Regions from separate parts of the Mesorhizobium silamurunense genome, predicted to be linked through region 2. Evidence: predicted binding sites of a transcription regulator. Region 2 holds the regulator's gene; each other region holds the start of a gene.
What was found. Region 2 encodes LexA, which represses DNA repair genes until DNA is damaged. Its sites were predicted from a motif close to TGTTCNNNNTGTGTTCNG; they were not measured.

Region 1: ssb (single-stranded DNA-binding protein) is a predicted target of LexA. The motif match lies at 2,927-2,944, and genes of this name have one in related genera.
Region 3: AU465_RS15925 (DNA recombination protein RmuC) is a predicted target of LexA. The motif match lies at 6,735-6,752, and genes of this name have one in related genera.

What each region holds. Positions count from the first base shown of each region.
Region 1 is NZ_LPVS01000050.1:18,391-26,284, reverse strand. It holds gene AU465_RS13665 (hypothetical protein) at 1-254, shown strand, start outside; gene AU465_RS13660 (VOC family protein) at 287-664, shown strand; gene AU465_RS13655 (MarC family protein) at 758-1,387, shown strand; gene AU465_RS13650 (OsmC family protein) at 1,425-1,850, opposite strand; gene AU465_RS13645 (DUF2306 domain-containing protein) at 1,874-2,284, opposite strand; gene ssb (single-stranded DNA-binding protein) at 2,307-2,825, opposite strand; gene AU465_RS13635 (ArsR/SmtB family transcription factor) at 3,064-3,378, shown strand; gene AU465_RS13630 (SRPBCC family protein) at 3,375-3,851, shown strand; gene AU465_RS13625 (ATP-dependent Clp protease proteolytic subunit) at 3,866-4,477, shown strand; gene AU465_RS13620 (hypothetical protein) at 4,547-4,831, shown strand; gene uvrA (excinuclease ABC subunit UvrA) at 5,577-7,894, shown strand, end outside.
Region 2 is NZ_LPVS01000027.1:186,135-194,028, reverse strand. It holds partial or broken gene AU465_RS06810 (ComEC/Rec2 family competence protein) at 1-2,134, shown strand, start outside; gene lexA (transcriptional repressor LexA) at 2,128-2,862, opposite strand; gene AU465_RS06800 (molybdopterin molybdotransferase MoeA) at 2,977-4,182, opposite strand; gene moaC (cyclic pyranopterin monophosphate synthase MoaC) at 4,184-4,678, opposite strand; gene trpC (indole-3-glycerol phosphate synthase TrpC) at 4,681-5,493, opposite strand; gene trpD (anthranilate phosphoribosyltransferase) at 5,498-6,508, opposite strand; gene AU465_RS06780 (SurA N-terminal domain-containing protein) at 6,505-7,894, opposite strand, start outside.
Region 3 is NZ_LPVS01000054.1:24,550-32,443, reverse strand. It holds gene AU465_RS15955 (AI-2E family transporter) at 1-1,152, opposite strand, end outside; gene AU465_RS15950 (LLM class flavin-dependent oxidoreductase) at 1,261-2,322, opposite strand; gene AU465_RS15945 (DUF6481 family protein) at 2,550-2,978, shown strand; gene sugE (quaternary ammonium compound efflux SMR transporter SugE) at 3,067-3,381, opposite strand; gene AU465_RS37170 (hypothetical protein) at 3,577-3,702, opposite strand; gene AU465_RS15935 (cation diffusion facilitator family transporter) at 3,960-4,919, shown strand; gene AU465_RS15930 (GFA family protein) at 4,950-5,354, shown strand; gene AU465_RS15925 (DNA recombination protein RmuC) at 5,452-6,702, opposite strand; gene def (peptide deformylase) at 6,806-7,336, shown strand; gene fmt (methionyl-tRNA formyltransferase) at 7,341-7,894, shown strand, end outside.

The sequences.
Region 1 (7,894 bases), on a different contig from region 2:
ACGATCCCGGCGTGGACGCCTGGCACATCTTCTGGAACGATCCCCGTAACCAGTATTACAGCCGGCAGCTCGGCCGCGCCGAAGACGACATGATAGTGCAGCAAGGCGCCGACGACACCGGCTCCTCGGTGCGCTGGAGCTTTTCGCGCATCACCGAAAGCTCGTTCCGCTGGCTGGGCGAACGTTCGCATGACGGCGGCGCAACTTGGCGCATCGAGGTCGAGTTCCTCGCCCGTCGCGCGACTCCAGCCTGAGCAGTCAACCACCTGTAATCATGGAGAAAACCATGCTCGACCATATCTCGATCGGCGTCCGCGACGCCAACGCCTCGAAACGCTTCTACGACGCCGCCCTGCAGCCGCTCGGCTATTCCTGCCTCAGCCAGTCGCCTGGCTCGCTCGGCTACGGCGCGAAAACGGTGGAGCTCTGGGTCAACGAGGCCGGCCGCCCGGTGCCGGCCGACAAAGACTCCGGCCTGCATTTCTGCTTCGCCGCGCCGACGCGCGCCGGCGTCGATGCATTTCATGCGGCGGCGTTGCGCGAGGGCGGCCAGGACAATGGCCCGCCCGGCCTGCGCGCCGCCTACGGCGACAACTACTATGCGGCGTTCGTCATCGACCCGGACGGGTATCGCATGGAAGCCTGTTGCAGCAAAGCCCAATAGCCGGCTGATTTCCCCTTCCGCCTGTTCCCACCGCTCCGGCTTTGCTCTACCAATTGCGGGGCTTGGGCGTCGCCCGGCGGGAGGGGACCAGCGATGCCGAGCTTCGACAGCCTGTTCAACGCCTTCGTCACCATCCTGGTGACCATCGACCCGCCCGGGCTGGCGCCGCTCTTTCTCGCCGTCACGCGAGGCATGAACCGCGATGAGCGCCAGCAGGTCTCGGTGCGCGCTTCGGTGATCGGCTTCCTGGTGATGGCGCTGTTCGCCGTCGCCGGCGCCTCGATCCTGTCGGTGTTCGGCATCACGCTGCCGGCCTTTCGTGTGGCCGGCGGCTTCCTGCTTTTCTTCATCGCCTTCGAAATGGTGTTCGAGCGGCGTCAGGACCGCAAGGAGAAGATCGGCGACGTCGCCATCACCAAGGACATGATCCACAACATCGCCGCCTTCCCGCTGGCGATCCCGCTGATCGCCGGCCCGGGCGCGATCTCGGCGACCGTGCTGCTGTCGGGACATTTCGAGGGTTTTGGCGCTCAAGCCGCGCTGGTCGGCATCATCGCGATCTGCCTTGTCCTCACCTATCTGGTGTTCGTGCTGGCCGAGCGCATCGATCGCATCCTCGGCCAGACCGGCCGCTCGATCCTGACGAGGCTGCTCGGCGTCATCCTTGCGGCGTTGGCGGTGCAGTTCGTGGCGGACGGCGTCAGGGCGCTGATGGCGGCCTGAGCAATATCCCTACTGGCTGCTGCCTACTGCCTACTGCCTATTTCTGCACCGTATCGACCACCTCGAAATCATGCGTGACCGTCGCCGTCTTGGCCATCATCGCGGTGGCCGAGCAGTATTTCTCGATCGACAGATCGATCGCACGTTTCACCTTGTCTCGCGACAGGGCTCGGCCCTTGACGATGAAATGCATGTGGATGCGGGTGAAGACGCGCGGCTCGGTCTCGGCGCGATCGGCGTCGAGCTCGACCACGCAGTCCTCGACCGCTTCGCGGCCCTTCTCGAGGATATGGACGACATCATAGGCCGAGCAGCCGCCAGTGCCGATCAGCACCAGTTCCATCGGGCTTGGCCCCGGCGTCCTGCCTTCCGGCCCATGCGCCGTGCCCAGCACGACCTTGTGACCGCTGCCGGACTCGCCGACAAAGGTGCGTTCCTCGACCCATTTGACGCGTGCTTTCACGATGACCTCCTTGCAATACCGCCCTATTGACCGAACACGACTGCGTGCATGATGCGGCCAGGCAGCAGCGTGAAGATACCGGCGCCGACCAGGGCGAAAACATAGAGTTTCATCATGACGCTGCGATGCGCGGCCACCTTATGGGCGTGCGCATACCACACCGCCAGCGGCGCCGTCACCAGCACCAGGATCGACAGGAGATGGATCGGGCTGAACGGCCCGATCAGGCGGATTTGCTGAATCCAGAAGCTAGAGACGGCGATGACCGGCATCAGCGCCGCCCAAACATAGCCCATCACGCGATGGCGGATCGTTCCTTTCGGCAGCGCCAATTGAGCGCCGCCGACGGCGAGCGCTGCAATGGCTGCGAAAGCGTGCCACGGAATGGGAGGCGGCGCCGACAGAAGCGGTCCAGCGACATCGCCTCTCCTCAAACGATCATCGCGACCTTTATGCTCAGAACGGAATCTCGTCGTCCAGCTCGCGCGACGAACCGCCGCCACCGCCCTTGGAACCGCCGCCGCCGCCACGGCTAAAACCTTCGTTCGGGCCGGACTGGCCGAAATCGGAACCACGGCTGTTGCCGCCACCGGCATAGTTGCCGACCTGGCCGCCACCCTCACCGCGCGCATCGAGCATCTGCAGCTCGCCGCGGAATTTCTGCAGCACGATCTCGGTCGTGTAGCGGTCGTTGCCGGTCTGGTCCTGCCATTTGCGCGTCTGCAACTGGCCCTCGACATAGACCTTCATGCCCTTCTTCAAATACTGCTCGGCCACCTTGGCGAGCTGATCGTTGAAGATGACGACGTTATGCCACTCGGTCTTTTCCTTGCGCTCACCGGAATTCTTGTCGCGCCAGCTTTCCGAAGTGGCGACGCGGATGTTGACGACCGGATCGCCCGAATTCAGGCGGCGGATTTCAGGGTCCGCGCCGAGGTTGCCGACCAGAATGACCTTGTTGACGCTACCCGCCATGATACTTCTCCGCGCTCATCCGAAACAAAATCTATGTTGCCGCACCTTACAGCCTGTGAGTCTCCGCCGCCCGCAAAGGCTGGCTTTTCCCACAAGGTTTTTGTTCTCTTTTCGTTCTAGTTCCAGCCACCGCCTCTGTCAAGGAATGTCAGCAAAGGCATGGCCAGGCCACCGTATCTCGATATGGCGATCAAATAGCGGCTTGCCAAATCGATAAGTATCGACTTATGCTTTTACCATGATCGAGACAGAGATTTTCCGGGCCTTGGCCGATCCTACCCGCCGCGCCGTCTATGAGCGGTTGGCAGCCGGCGAGAGGACGGTGTCCGAGTTGCGCGCCGGTATGAGCGTATCGCAGCCCGCGGTCTCGCAGCACCTGGCCGTGCTGCGCGGCGCCGGCCTCGTGGTCGAGCGGCGCGCCGGCCGCAACGCCTATTATCGCGCCGACCCGCAAGGGCTCGATCCCCTGCTCGGCTGGATCGAACGCTACCGCGCCTTCTGGCCGGAGCGCATCGAGAGGTTGAAGGCGGTTCTGAAGGAAATGGACCAATGACGGCTACAAAACACCCGACAGCGACCGATGCGCCGCTCAGCTTCGAATGCGAGCTTGCCGACCCGCCGGAAAAGGTGTGGCGGGCGCTGACCGAGCCGGAGCTGCTCGCCGCCTGGATGATGCCGAACGACATCAGGCCAGAGACCGGTAAGCGCTTCGCCTTTGCCGGACCAGGCTCAGCAATCGACTGCGAAGTGCTCGACGCCGAGCCCGGCAAGCTGCTGCGCTATTCCTGGCGCGAGCGGCCAAGTGCCGAAGATGCCGACCATCTGCCGGCATTCGATAGCATCGTCACCTTTACACTTGCGCGTACGGTCTCCGGCGGCACGCATCTCAGCATCGTCCATGACGGCTTCGTGCCGGTGGCGCAGCCTGTCCTCGCCGTTGCCGGTGCCGGCTGCGGCCTTTCGCTCGACGCGCGCAAGAACGCAACCGCCGCCAATGCGCCATGCATGATGCTGCGCGCGGCCTGATCAACCGAGGAGACTTGGCTACGAGCGCCTTTGCCAATCTGGTGCCGATGGTGATCGAGCAGTCGAGCCGCGGCGAACGCGCCTTCGACATTTTCTCGCGGCTGCTGCGCGAGCGCATCGTCTTCATCAACGGCGAGATCAATGACGGCATGTCGGCGCTGGTCTGCGCACAGTTGCTGTCGCTGGAATCGGACCATCCCGACAAGGAGATATCGATCTACATCAACTCGCCGGGCGGCGTGGTGACCAGCGGCTTCGCCATCTACGACACGATGCAGTACATCTCCTGCCCGGTGTCGACGGTATGCATGGGCTTTGCGGCCTCGATGGCCTCTTTCCTTTTGATGGCCGGCTCGCCCGGCCGGCGCATCGCTCTGCCCAACACCAGGATCGTCCTGCATCAGCCGCTCGGCGGCTTCCAGGGCCAGGCCTCCGACATCCAGCGCCATGCCGAAGACATCCTGCGCACCAAGCGCCATATGACGGAACTCTACGCCAGGCATTGCGGCCGCAGCTACGAAGAGGTCGAGCGCACGCTCGATCGCGACTACTTCATGACCGCCGAGGAGGCCAAGGCCTGGGGCCTCGTCGACCATGTTTACGACACGCGCAAGAAGGCGGCATGACAGCGACCGCGCGGCAATTTGATTGCTGCGCGTCTGGCCTCGCTCCCAGCGCGCCTCTATAGTTGGCGAATGACGACGCACCGGCAATCCAGACATTTGCGCATCGGCCTCGCCGCTCTCGCTGGCGCTCTGATTGGCAGCACATCGGCTTTTGCCGACGACGGCTCGACGCAGAAATTGCCTGGCGTCAGCGGCGATTATCGCATCGCCAAGCCTGCGCCACAGCCGGAACCGGACGACGCGCTGCCCGCCGGCAGCAACGGCACGTTCAAGATCGGCGATACCGATGTCAGGATTTCCGGCAGCATAACCATCGACATGGCAACGGGCGGCATCAGGCCACCCAACCACTGATGGCGAACCGGCAGGTTTAGAATCCGCTTGCTCGCAAAAGTGTAAGCCCCGCCACTGCTTCCGCAGGTGGACGGGGCTTTCATGGATCTAAAACCCAATTTTAGCCGGGAGTGGACTGCCGGCGTTCTGTTTCGGATGCTGCGCGGCGTTCAGCCGACGATCCGACTATGGTCTCTGATTGTGCGTAATCGGCAGGTCACGGTTTGTCGGGCTGGCGCTCACGCCTGCCCTGGCTCTTATGCCCGCCGCGGCTCCATCTTTGTGTGGAGCCTCAAGGGACTGTCCGGTGGCGTCATGCTCCGCTCCTGGGTCCGTTGCGACAATGTCGTTCGAAGCGCAAATCGCTAACGCCTGCGGCGTCTCGCAGGCCACCTCTGGGTGACGAGGCCATCGAAAGACGGCCGGCTTCGTTGACGTTTCGAGACTGCGCCCGTGAGTCGCCGGCGTCAACCGTTGAATAGCCGGTTACCGAAAATTGTGATCGCCGGGACGTTACGTCCAGGTAAGTCGATGGCACCGGCGCCTTAGCCGAACTGTCGCCAGCGCATCCATTGTTTCCACAGCGCTTTGTCAGGAGCGTGTTCAGCCTTTGTTCTTTCTGCTTGCTCGCCCGCGCGAAAGACGGTTAAACGCTTCTGTCGAGATTTGTGGCGTCTCTCGACGTGGCGGCGAAAATACCTACATAAAGGATGGCCGGGAAACCCCGCCACTCCAGCAAATTCCAGACCTGAGGCGGCGACCGGCGATGGCCGACCAAAAATACCTTTCCATTCGCGGGGCCCGCGAACACAATCTCAAGAACGTCGATCTCGACCTGCCGCGCGACAGCCTGATCGTCATGACCGGCCTGTCAGGATCCGGCAAGTCGTCGCTCGCCTTCGACACCATCTATGCCGAGGGCCAGCGCCGCTATGTCGAAAGCCTGTCGGCCTATGCCCGCCAGTTCCTGGAGATGATGCAGAAGCCGGACGTCGACCAGATCGACGGCCTGTCGCCCGCCATCTCGATCGAACAGAAGACCACTTCGCGCAACCCGCGTTCGACGGTCGGCACCGTCACCGAAATCTACGACTACATGCGACTGCTGTTCGCGCGTGTCGGCATTCCCTATTCGCCGGCCACCGGCCTGCCGATCGAGAGCCAGACGGTCAGCCAGATGGTCGACCGCGTGCTGGCGCTTGACGAGGGCACCCGCCTCTATCTGCTGGCGCCGATCGTGCGCGGCCGCAAGGGCGAGTACCGCAAGGAACTGCTGGAGCTGCAGAAGAAGGGTTTCCAGCGCGTCAAGGTCGACGGCGTTTTTTACGAGATCGCCGACGTGCCGGCGCTGGACAAAAAGTACAAGCACGACATCGACGTCGTCGTTGACCGCATCGTCGTGCGCGGCGATCTGGCGACGCGGCTGGCGGACTCGATGGAAACCGCGCTGAAGCTCGCCGACGGCTTGGCGGTGGCCGAATTCGCCGACAGGCCGCTCGACGCCAGCCAGACGGGCGAGGACTCGGTCAACAAGTCGAAGAACGAGACGCATGAACGCATCATGTTCTCGGAGAAATTCGCCTGCCCGGTCTCGGGCTTCACCATTCCCGAGATCGAGCCCAGGCTGTTCTCCTTCAACAATCCGTTCGGCGCCTGCCCGACCTGCGATGGCCTCGGCAGCCAGCGCGCCATCGACGCCAACCTCGTCGTGCCGGACGAGAATGTCTCGCTGCGCGATGGCGCCATCAGCCCATGGGCGAAGTCGACCTCGCCCTACTACGCGCAGACGCTGGAAGCGCTCGGCAAGGTCTATGGCTTCAAGCTCGGCGACAAGTTCAAGGATCTGAGCGCGGAGGCGCAACAGGCCGTGCTGCACGGCACGGGCGAGCGCGAGATCACCTTCCAGTATGATGACGGCCTGCGCTCCTATAAGACCACAAAGACCTTCGAGGGCGTCATTCCCAATCTCGACCGACGCTGGAAAGAGACGGAATCGGCGTGGATGCGCGAGGAGATCGAGCGTTTCATGTCGGCGACGCCCTGCCCCGCCTGCAATGGCTATCGGCTGAAGCCGGAAGCACTCGCCGTCAAGATCGCCGGCAGGCACATCGGCGAGGTCACCGAGCTGTCGATCCGCAGGGCCGACCAGTGGTTCACCGACCTGCCGGCGCAGCTCAACGAGAAACAGAACGAGATCGCGGTCAGGGTGCTGAAGGAAATCCGCGAGCGGCTGCGCTTCCTCAACGATGTCGGCCTCGACTATCTGACGCTGTCGCGCAATTCCGGCACGCTGTCGGGCGGCGAGAGCCAGCGCATCCGGCTCGCCTCTCAGATCGGCTCCGGCCTCACCGGCGTGCTCTATGTCCTGGACGAGCCTTCGATCGGCCTGCACCAGCGCGACAATGCGCGCCTGCTCGACACGCTGAAGCACCTGCGCGACATCGGCAACACGGTGATCGTCGTCGAGCATGACGAGGATGCGATCCTGCATGCCGACTATGTCGTCGACATCGGCCCCGCCGCCGGCATCCATGGCGGCGAGATCATCGCGCAGGGCACGCCGCAGCAGATCATGGCCACGCCTGCCTCGATCACCGGCAAGTACTTGTCAGGCGAGCTCGAAGTGGCGACGCCGGAAGTGCGCCGCGAGGCGAAGAAGAACCGGCGCATCAAGGTCGTGGGCGCGCGCGGCAACAACCTGAAGAACGTCACGGCGGAGATCCCGCTCGGCACCTTCACCTGCGTAACCGGCGTGTCCGGCGGCGGCAAGTCGACCTTCCTGATCGAGACGCTGTTCAAGGCGGCCTCGCGCCGCATCATGGGCTCGCGCGAGCATCCGGCCGAGCATGACCGCATCGAGGGGCTGGAGTTCCTCGACAAGGTCATCGACATCGACCAGTCGCCGATCGGCCGCACGCCGCGTTCCAACCCGGCGACCTATACCGGCGCCTTCACGCCGATCCGCGACTGGTTCGCCCGGCTGCCGGAGGCCAAAGCGCGCGGCTACCAGCCCGGCCGCTTCTCCTTCAACGTCAAGGGCGGCCGCTGCGAGGCCTGCCAGGGCGACGGCGTCATCAAGATCGA
Region 2 (7,894 bases):
ATCCTCTATTTTTCCCTGAATGCCGAGCCGGATCTCTACAGGCCGCTGGCGGCGGTGGCGCTGATGGCTGTCTGCGCAGCGGTATCCCGCTCCTGGTAGAAGACGCATCTCGTCTTCATGGCGGCGCTGTTTTGCGCCTTGGGCTTTGTCGCCGCGAAGGTCGAGACATGGCGGGTCGCAACACCGATGCTCGGTTCCGAGATCCAGACGCGGCTGACGGGGCGCGTCGTCGTTGCCGAGGAGATGGCCAATGGCCGCGTCAGGTTGACGATCGACCTCGTCTCGACCGCGCACCCGAAGCTGCGCTACGCTCCGGACCGCGTCAGGCTTTCGGCGCGCAGGATCCCGCCCGACATGAAGGCAGGATCGCTGGTGACGGGCTATGCACGGCTTTTGCCGCCGACCGGACCGGTCCGCCCCGAAAGCTATGACTTTTCCTTCGACAGCTATTTTTCCGGCATCGGAGGCAGCGGGTTTTTCCTCGACGATCCCAAAGTCGTTCCGACAACCGACCCGCCCGCCGAGACGAACATCGCCTCGACGATTGAGAACGCGCGCGAAAACATTGCCGATCATATCAGAAGCACCGTCGGCGGTCCTGAAGGCGAGATCGCCGCGGCGCTGATCGTCGGCGTTCGCGCCGGCATTCCCGAGGACATCAACGAAGCGATGCGGCGGACGGGCATCTATCACATCATCTCGATTTCCGGCCTGCACATGGCGCTGGTCGCCGGCACGGTCATGCTTCTGCTGCGCGGTGCGTTCGCGCTGTTTCCGGATTTTTCGTCACGGCGCCCGGTGAAGAAATACGCAGCGGCAATCGCGCTGGTGTCGATCGCCGCTTATCTCGTCATCTCCGGCGTGGTGGTCGCCGGCCGAGCGAAGCTTCATCATGCTGGCGGTGATGCTGGTCGCCGTGCTGTTCGACCGCGCGGCGCTGACGATGCGCAACCTGGCGATCTCGGCCATTGCCGTCATCCTGGTGTCGCCGCATGAAGTGGTTGGGCCGAGCTTCCAGATGTCGTTTGCAGCCACGGCCGCCCTTGTCGGCGCTTACGCCGGCTGGGCCGACTACCGCGCCGACAAAGTGAGAGCGCCGCCGATCAAGCGCTCGTTCGTCGGCTTCCTGTCCAGAAAGCTCGCAGCCGGAGCGGGTGGCGCTGCTTTGACGTCGATCATCGCCGGAAGTGCCACGGCGCTGTTTGCCATCTGGCACTTCCAGCGCGTCTCGCCACTCAGCCTATTGGCCAATCTGGCGATCATGCCGATCGTCACGGTCGTGATGTTCCTCGCTGTCGCCAGCGCGGTCATGATGCCCTTCGGCTTCGACGGGCCTTTCCTCTACGTGATGGGCAAGGGCCTGACGGCGATGATCGCGATCTCGGCGTGCATTTCGGAATGGTCGCCGGTCGATGCCGTGGGGCTGATCTCGATCCACTCGGTGCTGTTGGCGACGATCGCGCTCGTCATCGGCACTATGGCGACCACCTGGCTCAGGCTGGCCGCAATTCCTTTCGCAGTCGCGGCCTTGCTGACCATCCCGCAGGTGCGCACGCCGGACCTGCTGATCTCGGAGGATGCGCATCTGGTGGCCATGCCGATCGGCGGCGGCGAGCTCGCCGTCAACCGTGCCCGCTCCAACGAGTTCACCACCGAGAACTGGAAACGCGCGCTCAAGGCCGAAACAATCGTGCCGCCGGAGACATTTGCGAAAGGCGCGCTGGATATTGCCGACCCCGTCGACCTGCCGCCGGGATCGCCCTTTTACTGCACGAGCGATCTCTGCATTGGCCGGCACCCATCCGGCGCGATCGTCGCGTTGGCGGAAAATCGCAACAGCGCTCGCCCGGCCTGCGGCTTCGCCGACCTCATCGTCATCAATGACGCAACGGCCTACAATCCTTGCCGCGATCCGCGCATTCTCGTCGTCACCAAGCGCCAGCTTGCGCGTGACGGCAGTGCTGCCGTCTTCTTCGACCCGCAATCGGCGACGGCGCGACCAACTATTCAATATGCCGTCGAAAAACCGTACCGCCCCTGGCACGAACAGCGGCGCTACTCGCGCGAGGCGAGAGGGTTAGCGCCTTACAAGAAGCCTGAGAAGCCACAGACCACGCAGCCAGCCACTCAGTAGCGGCGGATGAGCCCGACGAGCTTGCCCTGCACCTTGACGCGATCGGGACCGAAGATGCGGGTCTCATAGGCCGGGTTGGCGGCCTCGAGCGCGATCGAGGCACCCTTGCGGCGGAAGCGCTTCAGCGTCGCTTCCTCGTCGTCGACAAGGGCCACCACGATCTCGCCGGGGCTAGCCGTGTTGGCGTTGCGGATGATCACCGTATCGCCGTCGAAGATGCCCGCCTCGATCATCGAGTCGCCCTTGACCTCCAGGGCGTAGTGCTCGCCGCCCGCGATCATGTCCGGCGGCACCGTGATCGAATGCGTCTGGTGCTGGATGGCATCGATCGGCACACCCGCTGCGATGCGGCCCATAACCGGAATGGACACGGCCGAAACGGCGTCGTCGTCATTGCTGGGCGTAGGCGTGCGCGAGGGCGCCGCAGGCTTGATCTGCCGGCCGAGATTGCCTTGGCCGCCCTGGATGACGCTCGGCGAGAATTTCTTCGCCGCATTGAGGCCGGGCGCGATCGAATCGGGCAGCCTCAGGACTTCAAGAGCGCGCGCCCGGTTCGGCAGCCGGCGAATGAAACCGCGCTCTTCCAGCGCCGTGATCAGGCGATGGATGCCGGACTTCGAGGCAAGGTCGAGCGCTTCCTTCATCTCGTCGAAAGACGGCGGAATGCCGCTTTCCTTGAGCCGTTCATGGATGAACATCAGCAGTTCATGTTGTTTGCGCGTCAGCATGGCGACCCCATGGGTTCTGAAACCAGAATCAGAAAACAAACCCAGAACAAACACTATCTGTTCCAGTTGTGTTCCGCAACCGTTTAAAGTTTAGTGAATGTGTTGACGTTTTGTTCAGCGTAACATCAGAACGCTGCATTCGGCGCCGGCTTCCGCCGCCGGGGCGAAGGGCTCACGCACGATCAGGCCATTAGCCTCGGCAAGCATTCTCAGCATCGAGGAATCCTGGATGCCAAACGGTGTCGCGACCAACTGTCCGGCCTCCTCGCGCACGACGGCCCGCACATAGTCCTGCCTGAGATCGTTGGCGTGCATCGCGGCAGCCAACCGCGCGGTGCGGATGTCCTGTCGGTAATTGCGGCCGCCCAGCCGCGCCAGAAGCGGCTTCAGGAACAATTGCGAGCAGACAAGGCTCGCCACCGGATTGCCAGGCAGGCCAAGGCAGCGGATGTTACCAAGCCGGCCAAACATCAACGGTTTGCCGGGACGCATGGCGATCTTCCAGAAATCGAGCTGCATGCCTTCGCCGGTGAGCACGTCGTGGATCAGGTCGTGGTCGCCGACCGAGGCGCCGCCGAGAGTGACGATGATATCGGCGCCTGCTGAGACCGCTTTCTTGACCAAAGCCGCGATCGCGTGCTGCCGGTCGGCGGCGATGCCGAGGTCGAGCGCGCGCGCTCCAACCGACTGGGCCGTGGCTGTGACGCCATAGGCATTGGACGAGATGATCTGGTCGGGGCCGAGCGCGCTGCCGGGAGGCAGCAACTCGTCGCCCGTGGCGATGATGGCAACCAGCGGCCGACGCACCACATTGAGGCTTGGATGGTTGGCGGACGCCGCCAGCGAAAGCGCCGCGGGATCGAGCTGGCGACCTTTTTCGAGCAGCAGGTCGCCCTGGCCAAAGTCGAGCCCACGGCGACGGACATTGCGTCCTTGCGCGGTCGGCTCGGTCACTTCGATGCCGCCGCCGCCGAGGTCGCGGATATTCTCCTGGATGACGACGGTGTCGGCGCCTTCGGGGAGCGGCGCGCCGGTGAAGATGCGCACGGCCTCGCCCTTGCCGACGGAGCCGGCAAAGCCGCTTCCGGCGGGCGCCATGCCGATCACGGAGAGTCGCGCCGGAGCCGAGGCCACGTCCGCAAAGCGTGCGGCATAACCGTCCATCGCTGACGCATTGAACGGTGGCTGCGTGCGCAGCGCCACCACCGGTTCGGCCAGCACCCGACCGGCCGCCTCGGCGATTGGAACGCTTTCGCCAGGCAACGCGGTTGCGCCGTCCAACAGGCGCTCGAGCGCCTCGGCGACCGGAACCAGCGCCATCTTAAGAACCTGCCCCATGTTTGGCGGCTTTGTAGTCGCCCGACTTGCCGCCGGTCTTCTCGACCAGCCTGATGCCGGAAATCACCATGGCGCGGTCCACCGCCTTGGCCATGTCGTAGATGGTGAGGCAGGCGACCGACGCCGCGGTCAGCGCCTCCATCTCCACCCCAGTCTTGGCGGTGACGCGGGCAAGCGCGGTCACCCTTAGGCCGGGGAGCGTGCGGTCGGGCTCGATATCGACGGCGACCTTGGTCAGAAGCAATGGATGGCAGAGCGGGATCAGCTCATGCGTCTTCTTGGCCGCCATGATGCCGGCGATGCGCGCCGTGCCCAGAACGTCGCCTTTCTTGGCGTCGCCTGCGAGGATCATCTCCAGTGTTTCCGGCCGCATGGAAACAAAACCTTCGGCAATTGCCGTGCGTGTCGTCTCGGCCTTGTCGCCGACATCGACCATGTTGGCTTCGCCCTTGGCGCCGAGATGGGTAAGCTCAGGCATCCTCAAACGGCCTCGGCCGGCGCCTTGCCCGTCAGCAGAAGCGAGGTCGCGGCTGCCACGTCGGCCTGCCGCATCAGGCTCTCGCCGACGAGGAAGGTGCCGATCTTGCTCTTTTCCAGCCGGCGGCAATCCTGATGGGTGAAGATGCCGCTCTCGCTGACCAGCAGCCGGTCGGCCGGCACCATGGCGGCAAGCCGCTCGGAAACGTCGAGGCTGGTCTCGAACGTCCTCAAATCGCGATTGTTGATGCCGATCAGCCGTGACGAGAGGCGAAGCGCGCGCTCCGTTTCCTTCTCGTCATGCACCTCGACCAGCGCGTCCATGCCGAGTTCGCAGGCCGTCGCTTCGAGCTCGCTGGCCAAAGCGTCGTCGACGCTTGCCATGATGATGAGGATCGCGTCCGCGCCCCAGGCCCTGGCTTCATAGACCTGGTATGGATCGAAGAGGAAATCCTTCCGCAGGGCGGGCAGGCCGACGGCGGCGCGCGCCGCGGTCAGAAAGCCCGGCGCGCCCTGGAAGGACGGAGCGTCGGTCAGGACCGAAAGGCAGGCAGCACCCCCCTGCTGATATGCCCTGGCGAGCGCCGGCGGATCGAAGTCGGCGCGGATCAAGCCCTTGGAGGGACTGGCCTTCTTGATCTCGGCGATCAGCGCGAAGCCGCCAGCCTTCCGCTTGGTCTCGAGCGCCGCGAGGAAGCCGCGCGGCGGCTCCGTATCCTTGGCCTTGGCCTTGATACCGGCAAGCGGCGCGCTGAGCTTCGCCGCGGCGATCTCTTCACGCTTATAGGCTTCGATCTTGCGCAGTATGTCGGACAAGGTTCTAACCGTTCGAAATCTCGATGAGCTTGTCGAGCACCGCGAGCGCCCGGCCGCTGTCGATGGCTTGCGCGGCGGCCTCAATACCGTCGGCAAACGTCGTCGCCTTGCCGGCCACCACCAGCCCGGCGCCGGCATTCATCAGCACCGTGTCGCGATAGGCGCCGGGATCGCCGCCCAGCATATCGCGCAATGCCGTGGCATTATAGGCCGCATCGCCACCGCGCAGCTCTTCCTTGCTGTGCCGCTTCAGTCCCACCGCTTCCGGGGTGAGCGTGAAGCCGCGGATTTCGCCGCCGGCGAGCTCGGCCACCTGCGTCTCGCCGGTGGTGGTGATCTCGTCGTAGCCGTCGCCGTGCACGACCCAGGCGTGATCGGCCCCAAGCGCCTTCAGCGTCTCGGCCACCGGCGTGATCCATTCCGGCAGGAAGACGCCGACCATCTGGCGGCTGACGCCGGCCGGATTGGACAGCGGACCAAGCAGGTTGAAGATCGTGCGAGTGCCGAGTTCACCCCGGATCGGGCCTACATGCTTCATTGCCGGATGATGCGCCGGCGCGAACATGAAGCCGACGCCGGCCTCGTGGATGCAGCGGCTGATCGTCTCCGGCGGAATGTCGATCTTGACGCCGAGCGCCGTCAGCACGTCGGCGGAACCGGTCAGTGAGGACAGGCCGCGATTGCCGTGCTTGGCGACCGGAACGCCCGCCGCCGCGATGACGAAGGCCGAGGCGGTCGAGATGTTGACGCTGTGCGAATTGTCACCGCCGGTGCCGACGATGTCGATGGCGCCATGCGGAGCTTCGACGCGCAGCATCTTGGCGCGCATGGTGGCCACGGCGCCGGAAATCTCGCTTACGGCTTCGCCGCGCACGCGCAACGCCATCAGGAAACCGCCGATCTGGCCCGGCGTCGCATCGCCAGACATGATGATGTCGAAGGCCTCGCGCGCCTCCTCGAAGGAGAGCGCGGTGCCGGTGGCGACCTTGGCTATGTGTGTCTTGAGAGCGCTCATCGTGTCTGTGCTTGGGAAACGGCGGCCGGATCGATGCGAACGTCATACTGCGACTGCAGCTGCGCCACCAGCTGGTCGAGCAGATCGTCGGATATGCCGGCGCTGAAGGATTTCTGCGCATCGTCCGGGACGGAGCTGCCATCGGCGCCGGCCGGTTCAAAGACCTCGGCGACCTTGAACAGGATCTGGCCGTCGCCCGTGGGCGAGGGGATCAGACCCGTACCGCCTTCGCCGACGCCGAACATGGCCGCAGCACCTTCCTTGCCGAAATCGGCATCGTCGGCTTCGCGCTTCAGGCCGCGCTTGGTCTGTTTCTCGAGTTTCAGCTCGCCCGCGATCACGTCGAGCGTCGTACCGGCCTTGAGGCGCTTTTCCAACTCCTCAGCCTTCGCGTCGAGCCGCTTGTCGGTCTCGGCGGCCGTCCAGTCGGCAGCCACCTTCTGGCGGACTTCGTCCAGCGCGCGGTCACGCGCCGGCGTGATCGACTGGACTTCGTAGAAAACGAAGCCGTTGTCGGCGGTGGTCAGGCCTTCATTCTCCGTGTTCGGCTCGGCCTCGAAGACCGCCTTGATGAGATCCGCCGATTGCGGCAGGTCGTTGACGACCGTGCCGTCCGGCCGCTGGCCGGTGCGGTCGATGGCGTCGATAGTGACGACCTTGAGCTTCAGCTTTTCTGCCGCCTGGGCAAGCGAGGCGCCCGAGGCGCGGGTGTCCTCGTAGCTGTCGTGGACGTCGAGCAGGATGCGGCTCGCCTCGCCGAGCGCCAGGTCCTTGCGGATCTGGTCGGACACTTCGGAGAGGGGCTTCACCACCTGCGGCTTGATCTCAGTGACGCGCAGCAGCACCGGGCCGAAGGCGCCCTGGACCACGGGGCTGACCTCGTTGGCGTTGAGCGAGAAGGCAGCGTCGGCGACCGCCTTGTCGGCGATCTTATCCTTGGCCAGCATGCCGAGCAGCGTGTCGGCCTGGGTCTTGCCTTCGGCGGTGACGATCTTGTCGAAGGTAGCGCCGGTCTTCAGAGAGTCATATGCCGCCTTGGCCGCATCCGGCGTCTTGAACACCAGCTGTTCGATGGTGCGCATTTCAGGCGTGGTGTATCGCGCTTTGTTCTTGTTGTAGTCGTCGGCGACTTGGCTGTCGGTCACCGCCGTGGGGTCCATGATGTCCTGCGGCTCCAGCCGGATATAGGAGAACTTGCGGTATTCCGGCGCGGCGTAGTTCTTCTTGTTGGCTTCGAAATAGGTTTTCAGCGCGCTGTCAGCCGGCGCCTCGATCGGCTGCACAAGCGTCTTCGGCAAAACGAGATAATCGATCGTGCGGTCCTCGCCGCGATAGAGCGCGACAGCCTTCAGGAAGGTCTGCGGCGCCTTGAGACCGTCGGAAATC
Region 3 (7,894 bases), on a different contig from region 2:
GTTGTTTTCGGCAGCCTCGTCGTCGATCGCCATGGTCTGCTGCGCGGCAAGGAAATTGCCGACATGGCTGAGGCCGTCGAAATGGTCGCAGAACACCTTGATGACCACCAGGAGCGGCACCGCCATCAATGCGCCGACGAAGCCCCACAGCCAGGACCAGAAGGCGATGGCGATGAAGATCGCCACGGCGTTTATCTCGAGCCGCCGGCCGACCACGGTCGGGGTCACGAACTGGCCCTCGACGATGTCGCACAACAAAACGAAGGCGGGCGCCAGCAGCGCGTAGGAGATCGTATCGAAGCTGATCAGCGCGATGCCCGTGACCAGCAGGATGGTTATCAGCGCGCCGACATAGGGCAGGAAATTGAGCAGCGCCGCGGCCGCGCCCCAGACCAGCGGGTTCGGCATGCCGAGTCCCCACAGGCCGAGCCCGATCACCGTGCCGAGGCCGGCATTGATGACAGTGACTGTGAGCAGGTAATGCGAGATCTCGCGCTCGACGTCATAGACGACGCGCAACGCCCGCTTCTTATGGCTGAGGCTGGCGAAGGACTGAACGATCTTCTCGTAGAACAGGGTGCCTGAGGCGAGCAGGAACAGCGACAGCACGAAGACGATGGTGATGCTGGTGCCGGCCCCCAGAATGTTGCTGGCGGCCGTGGAGAGCATGCCGGATGGCGCCACCGCCACCTTTTGCACGTTCGGCTCCTGTGTGGTCTCGGTCAGCGCTTCCAGCTGGTGCGAGATGTCCATGACCCTTTCCAGCGGTTGCTTGAACGGCGCCAGCCTGTCGGTCAGTTGGAGGCCAATGGACGAGCTGTTGTTGATGAGATCGATGACCGGGCCACTGAGCAGATAGCCGGCGCTGGCGACGAAGAAGACGGAGAGCAGCACCAGCAGCGTCGCGGACAGCACATCGGGAATGCCGCGCTTGCGCAGGAAGCGCACGATCGGCGTCAGCGTCAGCGCCAGCAGGAAGGCGAGGATGACGGGCATGAAGAAAGCGCGGGCGAAATAAAGCGCGGCGACCGTCATTAGGAGGAAGATGCCGATCAGCAGTGATCGCATCAGCCGCAATTCCGCGTTGGCTCCGTCGCCGGAATCAGGGCTTTCGCCAACGCTCGCGCCCGAAGCGGTCGTCTCGGCTTTCATCGTTCCCCTCGAGCACCGCTACCGGTGCGATCGTCGAGAAAACGTGTCCGCCGCGCCAAGGTTCCGTTAGCCGGCGGCGATGAGAGCGCCTTGCCGGGGCCGGTGTCCTCAGGCGGCAGGCGCCGGTGCGGCGGGCGCAGCTTTCGCCGCCTCGCGCCGTACGATCGGCGCCACCTTGGTGCCGTAGAGCTCGATCGCCTTCATGATCTTGGCATGCGGCATGGTGCCGATCGCCATCTGCAGGAGGAAGCGGTCGTTGCCGAAGATCCTGTGCTGGGCGACGATCTTTTCCGCTACAGCTTCAGGATTGCCGACGAACAGCGCGCCGCCGGGACCCCGCGCGTGGTCGAAATGCGCCCGCGAGGTCGGTCCCCAGCCGCGCTCGCGGCCGATGCGGTTCATCACCTCGGCCTGCGGTGCGTAGAAATCGTCGGCCGCCTTCTCCGTCGTCTCAGCGATGAAGCCGTGCACGTTGAGGCTGGTGGCGAGCGAGGCGGGATCGTTGCCGGCACGCCTTGCCGCCTCGCGATAGATGTCGAATAGCGGCGCAAAGCGGGCCGGCTCGCCGCCGATGATGGCAAGCGCGAGCGGTAGGCCGAGCACGCCGGCGCGGGCGGCGGACTGCGGCGTCCCGCCGATGGCGATCCAGATCGGCAGCTTGTCCTGGAAAGGCCGAGGATAGACGCCGCGGCCGTTGATTGGCGCGCGCAGCTTGCCTTGCCACGTCACCTTCACCTGGTCTCGGATGGCGAGCAACAGGTCGAGCTTCTCGGCGAAGAGCTCGTCATAGTCCTCGAGATTGTAGCCGAACAGCGGGAAGGATTCGATGAAGGAGCCGCGCCCGGCCATGATCTCGGCGCGGCCGCTGGACAGAAGGTCGAGCGTAGCGAACTGCTGGAAGACGCGCACCGGATCGTCGGAAGAGAGCACGGTGACCGCGCTGGTGAGCTTGATGCGCTTCGTCCGCTCCGCGGCCGCCGCGAGCGCCACGACGGGCGCCGAGGCCGCATAGTCGGGGCGGTGATGCTCGCCGAGGCCGAACACGTCGAGACCGACCTGGTCGGCCAGCTCGACCTCCTCGATCAGGTTGCGCAACCGTTCATGCGGGCCGATGGCGCCTGGACCCGGTTCCGGGCTGACATCCGCGAAAGTGTAGAGGCCGAGTTCCATTTCGATTGCATCCTGATGCGCTGCTTGGGCGTTGATTGTTGGCGCTAGAGGTAGCGATCTGCGACGCCGCCCGCCAGAGGCGCGATTTGTGAACAGTGCATCGCGCCACGGCGACGTATCCCGGCGGCAACAGCGCAGATTTTCATGGCTGGCATACCGTTTTGGCGCTTGAACTCGTGACTTTCGCGCGTATGTAAGCGTCGCGAATTGACTGCAGGGAAGTGGACTTGGCTATCTACAGGGAAAAAGACATATTCGAGCGGCGCAACGCCGCGAACGAGGCAAAGAAGGCGCTCCTGGAGCGCTTCAAGGCAAAGCCGGCGGCGGACGATCCAGCCGTCCTGGCGCGCCAGGCTGAACGCAAGGCGATCCTCGAGGCCCGTGCGATCCGCGAGGCCGAGAAGGCCAGGCTGAAGCAGGAAAAGCTTGCCCGCGAAGCGGCCGAGAAGGCCGAGCGGGAAGCTGCAGCCGAAGCAGCGCGGAAAGCCGCCGAAGAGGCTGCTGCCGCCGAGGCGAAAATCCGCGAAGCCGAAGAGACCGAACGCGTTGCCCGCTTGCTTGCCGACGAGGCCGAGCGCAAGGCCAAGCGCGATGCGCGCTACGCCGCCCGCAAGGCACGTGTCGGCCGGACGCCCCCGGGCTTCTCCGCTCGCTAGGTTCGAGTTCGTTCGAAAGATGAATCAGGGTCGCCAGTGGCGGCCCTGAAGGCGTTTGTGTCGGTCGCTGATACCTGGCCCGGACCCGTCAGGCGACGAGCTTCAGCCCGACGATGCCGCACACGATCAGGCCGATGCAGGCAAGCCGCGCCGCAGTCGCCGGCTCGCCGAGCAGCCAGATGCCGAGCAAGGCGGTGCCGACGGTGCCGATGCCCGTCCATACCGCATAGGCAGTGCCCACAGGCAGCGCCTTCAGCGCAAGCCCGAGCAGGCCAAGGCTGACCATCATCGAGGCGACGGTCAGCACGGTCGGCAGCGGCTTCGAGAAACCCTCGGTATATTTGAGGCCGATCGCCCAGCCGATCTCGAACAGGCCGGCGAAGAAGAGAAAAATCCAGGACATCGCGAACGCTCCATCGATCGAGCGTCGATCACTCGACGCTTGAGGTGGCGGGTCGTCCCGGCCGGTTTTCGGGGAAGCGAGGTCGTCCTCGCCGTATTGATATAGGGAGTCGTACCCCCGTTCAACAAAACACCGGCAGCATTCGGCATGCCGCCGGTTCAAATCGCATCGAGACGGATCGGCCGCGCTGGCGGCTTATTTCTCCTTGATGCGCATCGCCTTGACCGGCGGCGCTTTCGGGGCCGGGGCCGCGGCTGGTTTCTTCGCGTCCTTCTTCGGCTTGCGGGGTTCCTTGCCCGCCTTCATCGCACCTTTAGCCATGATTCGCTCCTCCGATTGTGGGCAGCCCAAGTGAAACAAGAGAAGCGCCCGACCGCAAGAGGCCGCTTGCCGCTTCGAAAGCCGGCTTCCCGGATGTCAACCGTTTTCCCTTGATCCGGCGGGCATCGAACAGGTTTCGAGCGGCGGCAACCGATGTCCGTCAGCACCCGTGAACCTCGCAACGGCTGGCGCATTGTCTGTAGAGCTTCGGCCGGCGGGTCGTTAAGCTCGGCACTCTGAAGAGGATCTGGAAGCGGATGGCAGGACATAGCGGTTCGAGACGGGTGATCTACGCCGCGCTCGCCGGTAATCTCGCGATCGCGCTGACCAAGTTCGCCGCGGCATTCTTCACCGGTTCTTCCGCCATGCTGTCGGAAGGCGTGCATTCGCTGGTCGATACCGGCAACGGCGCGCTTCTGCTTCACGGCATGCGCCGTGCCGCGCGCCCGCCCGACCGCACGCATCCGCTCGGCCACGGGCGCGAGCTCTATTTCTGGAGTTTTATCGTCGCCCTTCTGGTCTTCGCGCTGGGCGCCGGCGTTTCCTTCTACGAGGGCGTTATCCACATCATGGCCCCCGTGCCGGTCGTCAACGCCAGGGTCAATTACATCGTGCTTGGCCTGTCCTTCCTGTTCGAAGGCAGTTCCTGGCTGGTTGCGCTGAAGGAATTTCGAAAACAGAAGGGCGAGCAGGGTTGGTTCCAGGCGGTGCGCCGAAGCAAGGACCCAAGCGTCTACACCGTGCTGTTCGAGGACAGTGCCGCGCTGCTTGGCTTGATCGTTGCCTTCGCCGGCATCCTGTCTGCCGAGCTCCTGGAAATTCCCGAACTCGACGGCGTCGGCTCGATCGGCATCGCGATCATCCTGGGCGCGACCGCGATCTTCCTGGCGCGCGAGAGCAAGGGCCTGCTTATGGGCGAGCCCGCTTCGGCCGAGGTGCAGCGCAAGGTTCTGGCGATCGCTGAAGACGATCCGGCCGTGCAAAAGGCGAACGGCGTATTGAGCGTCCATATCGGTCCGGAGGAAATCGTCGCTGGCCTGAGCATCGAATTCGAGGACCATCTCACAGCACCGGAGATCGAAGCCTGCATCGAGCGCCTGGAGGCACGGCTGAAAAAGGACATGCCCGAAATCACCAGGCTGTTCGTCAAGCCACAGGCCGCTGGTACTTGGGAGGCGAGACGAAAGGCCATCGCCGAGGCCTCCGGCGAGGGCTAGATTTGAGCGAACTCTCATGGAGGAAAGCGAATGAAGATCGACGGCGGGTGCCATTGCGGCGCCATCACCTATGAGGCGGAGGTCGACCCCGAAAAGACCTCGATCTGCCACTGCACGGATTGCCAGCAGCTCAGCGGCACCGCGTTCCGCGTCACCGTGCGCGTGCCTGAGGAGGACTACCGCATCACCAAGGGCGAGCCCAAGGTCTACATCAAGACCGGGTCGAGCGGCGCCAAGCGGGCGCAGGGCTTTTGCGGCGAGTGCGGGTCGCATCTTTATGCCACGTCCGTCGGTGACGGGCCGAAGGTCTACGGCATCAGGACCGGCACGGCGCGCCAGCGCGACCAGCTCGTGCCGAGGACGCAATACTGGCATCGCTCGGCGCTGCACTGGCTGCCGGAATTCGAGGGCACCAGGGTCGTCGAGGAGCAGTAGGCTTCGAGCAATTCCAGGAAAACTGCGTGGCGGTTTTCCGTCCGGAATTGCGCAAAAACAAATGCTTAGAGCGGATCAGCGGTTCCGCTGAACCGCTCTAGTCGTCGCCTTCGACGACCCTCAGCCGCAATTGGCCCGTCTTGGAATCGGCCACGCGCGCGCCGGCCTCCACCTTGGCCGGACCGCGCGGCGGCTCGGCTTCCCCTTCGGCGAACTCCAGCGCTTCAATCTTCTGGCCGCGCTTGGTCACTTTCGACGTCGAAACGAGGATGTCGTCGATGTCCTTGGTCGCCTGGCCGAAATGCGTCTGCAACCGGCGCACGCGCTCGTCGACGCGCGCCACATCCTCCATCAGGCGGATGACCTCGCCCTGGATCAGGTGCGCCTGCTCGCGCATGCGCGCGTCCTTGAGAATCGCCTGGATGACCTGGATCGACAGCATCAGCAGCGACGGCGAGACGATGACGACGCGGGCGCGGTGCGCCTTCTGCACCACGGCTTCGAAATTTTCGTGGATCTCGGCGAACACCGATTCCGACGGCACGAACATGAAGGCGGTGTCCTGCGTCTCGCCCTGGATCAGGTATTTCTCGGCGATATCGCGGACATGCACCTCGATATCGCGCCGGAACGCCTGCGCGGCCACCTTCTGCAACTCGGCGCCTTCGGCGGCGCGAATGGCGTTCCAGGCTTCCAGCGGGAACTTGGCGTCGACGGCAAGCGAAGGCGCGCCGTTCGGCATCCTAACCAGGCAGTCCGGCCGGCTACCGTTCGACAAGGTCGCCTGGAACTCATAAGCGCCATGCGGCAGGCCGTCGGCGACGATCGCCTCCATGCGCGACTGGCCGAAGGCGCCGCGCGTCTGCTTGTTGGAGAGGATCGCCTGCAGCTGCACGACCTGGCCGGCGAGCGACTGGATGTTGCCTTGCGCCGTGTCGATCACCGCCAGCCGCTCCTGCAATTTCGCCAGGCTCTCATGCGTCGATTTGGTCTGCTCGGTCATGGTCTGGCCGAGACGGCCGGTCATGGCATCGAGCCGCTGGCCGAGCGATTGGGTAAGCTCGGCCTGCCGCGCCCCGAATACTTCGGCGATCGCGCCCATCCGTCCCTGCATCTCGGCCTGCGCCTGCATGATGTCGGCCATGCGCGCTTCGGCATCGCGGGCATGGTCGGCGGCTTCGGCCGCTGCCACCGCGCGTGCCCCGGCCGCGCGCCACAGCGCCACGACAAGCGCGAGGAACAAGGCTAGCAGCAGCACTGGACCGAAACCCAGCGCCTCGCCGAGCGTGATCGTGGTAGCGCCGAGCCGCGCGACCGGTTGCGAAAGGATGGAGGTCATGTCGTTCATGGAAGCAGCATAACCGATTCGGCCCGCCGGCACAGATCAAAACGTGAACAGGCGGAAGATGTCCCGGTTGACGCTTTTCCAGCGAGGTCTTAGGTGAGACGCCATGTCGATCAAGCCGCTCATCATTCTTCCCGATCCGATCCTGCGCCAGGTTTCCAAACCGGTGGAGCGGGTCGATGGCGATTTGCGCAAGCTCGCCGACGACATGCTGGAGACCATGTATGACGCGCCGGGCATCGGGCTGGCGGCGATCCAGGTCGGCGAGCCGCGGCGCTTGCTGGTCATCGACCTTGCCAAGGAAGGCGAGCCGCCGGCTCCGCATGTGTTCATCAATCCGGAAATCCTCGAAAGCTCCGACCAGCGCTCGGTCTATGAGGAAGGCTGCCTGTCGATCCCCGACTACTATGCCGAGGTCGAGCGTCCCGCCGCGGTGCGGGTGAAATATCTCGACCGCGACGGCAAGCTGCAGGAGATGCAGGCCGAAGGCCTGATGGCGACCTGCCTGCAGCACGAGATCGACCATCTCAACGGGGTGCTGTTCATCGACCACATCTCGAAGCTGAAGCGGGACATGGTGGTGAGGAAATTCAAGAAGCTCGCCAAGGACAAGGCGCCGGGCAAGATGGTGGGCTAGGGGCATGCCCCTGCGCGTCATCTTCATGGGTACGCCGGATTTTTCGGTGCCGACGCTCAGCGCCATCGCCGAAGCCGGCCACGACATCGCAGCCGTCTACACGCAGCCGCCGCGCGCCGCCGGCCGGCGCGGACTGGAGCTGACGCCCTCGCCGGTGCAGCGCGAGGCGGAGCGGCTCGGCCTCGAGGTGCGGACGCCGGCATCGCTCAAGGGCGAGGCTGAGCAGCAGTCCTTTGCTGCCTTGCGGGCGGATGTCGCCGTGGTCGTCGCCTATGGCCTGCTCCTGCCGAAACCCGTGCTGGAGGCCACCAAACTAGGCTGCCTCAACGGCCATGCCTCGCTTCTGCCGCGCTGGCGGGGCGCCGCGCCGATCCAGCGCGCGATCATGGCCGGCGATGCCGAGACCGGCATGATGGTGATGCGCATGGAAGAAGGTCTCGACACCGGTCCGGTGGCGATGGTTGAAAAATCTCCCATCGGACCCGATATGACCGCCGGCGAATTGCATGACCGCCTGATGGCGATAGGCGCTTCGCTGATGGTGGAAGCGCTGACGCG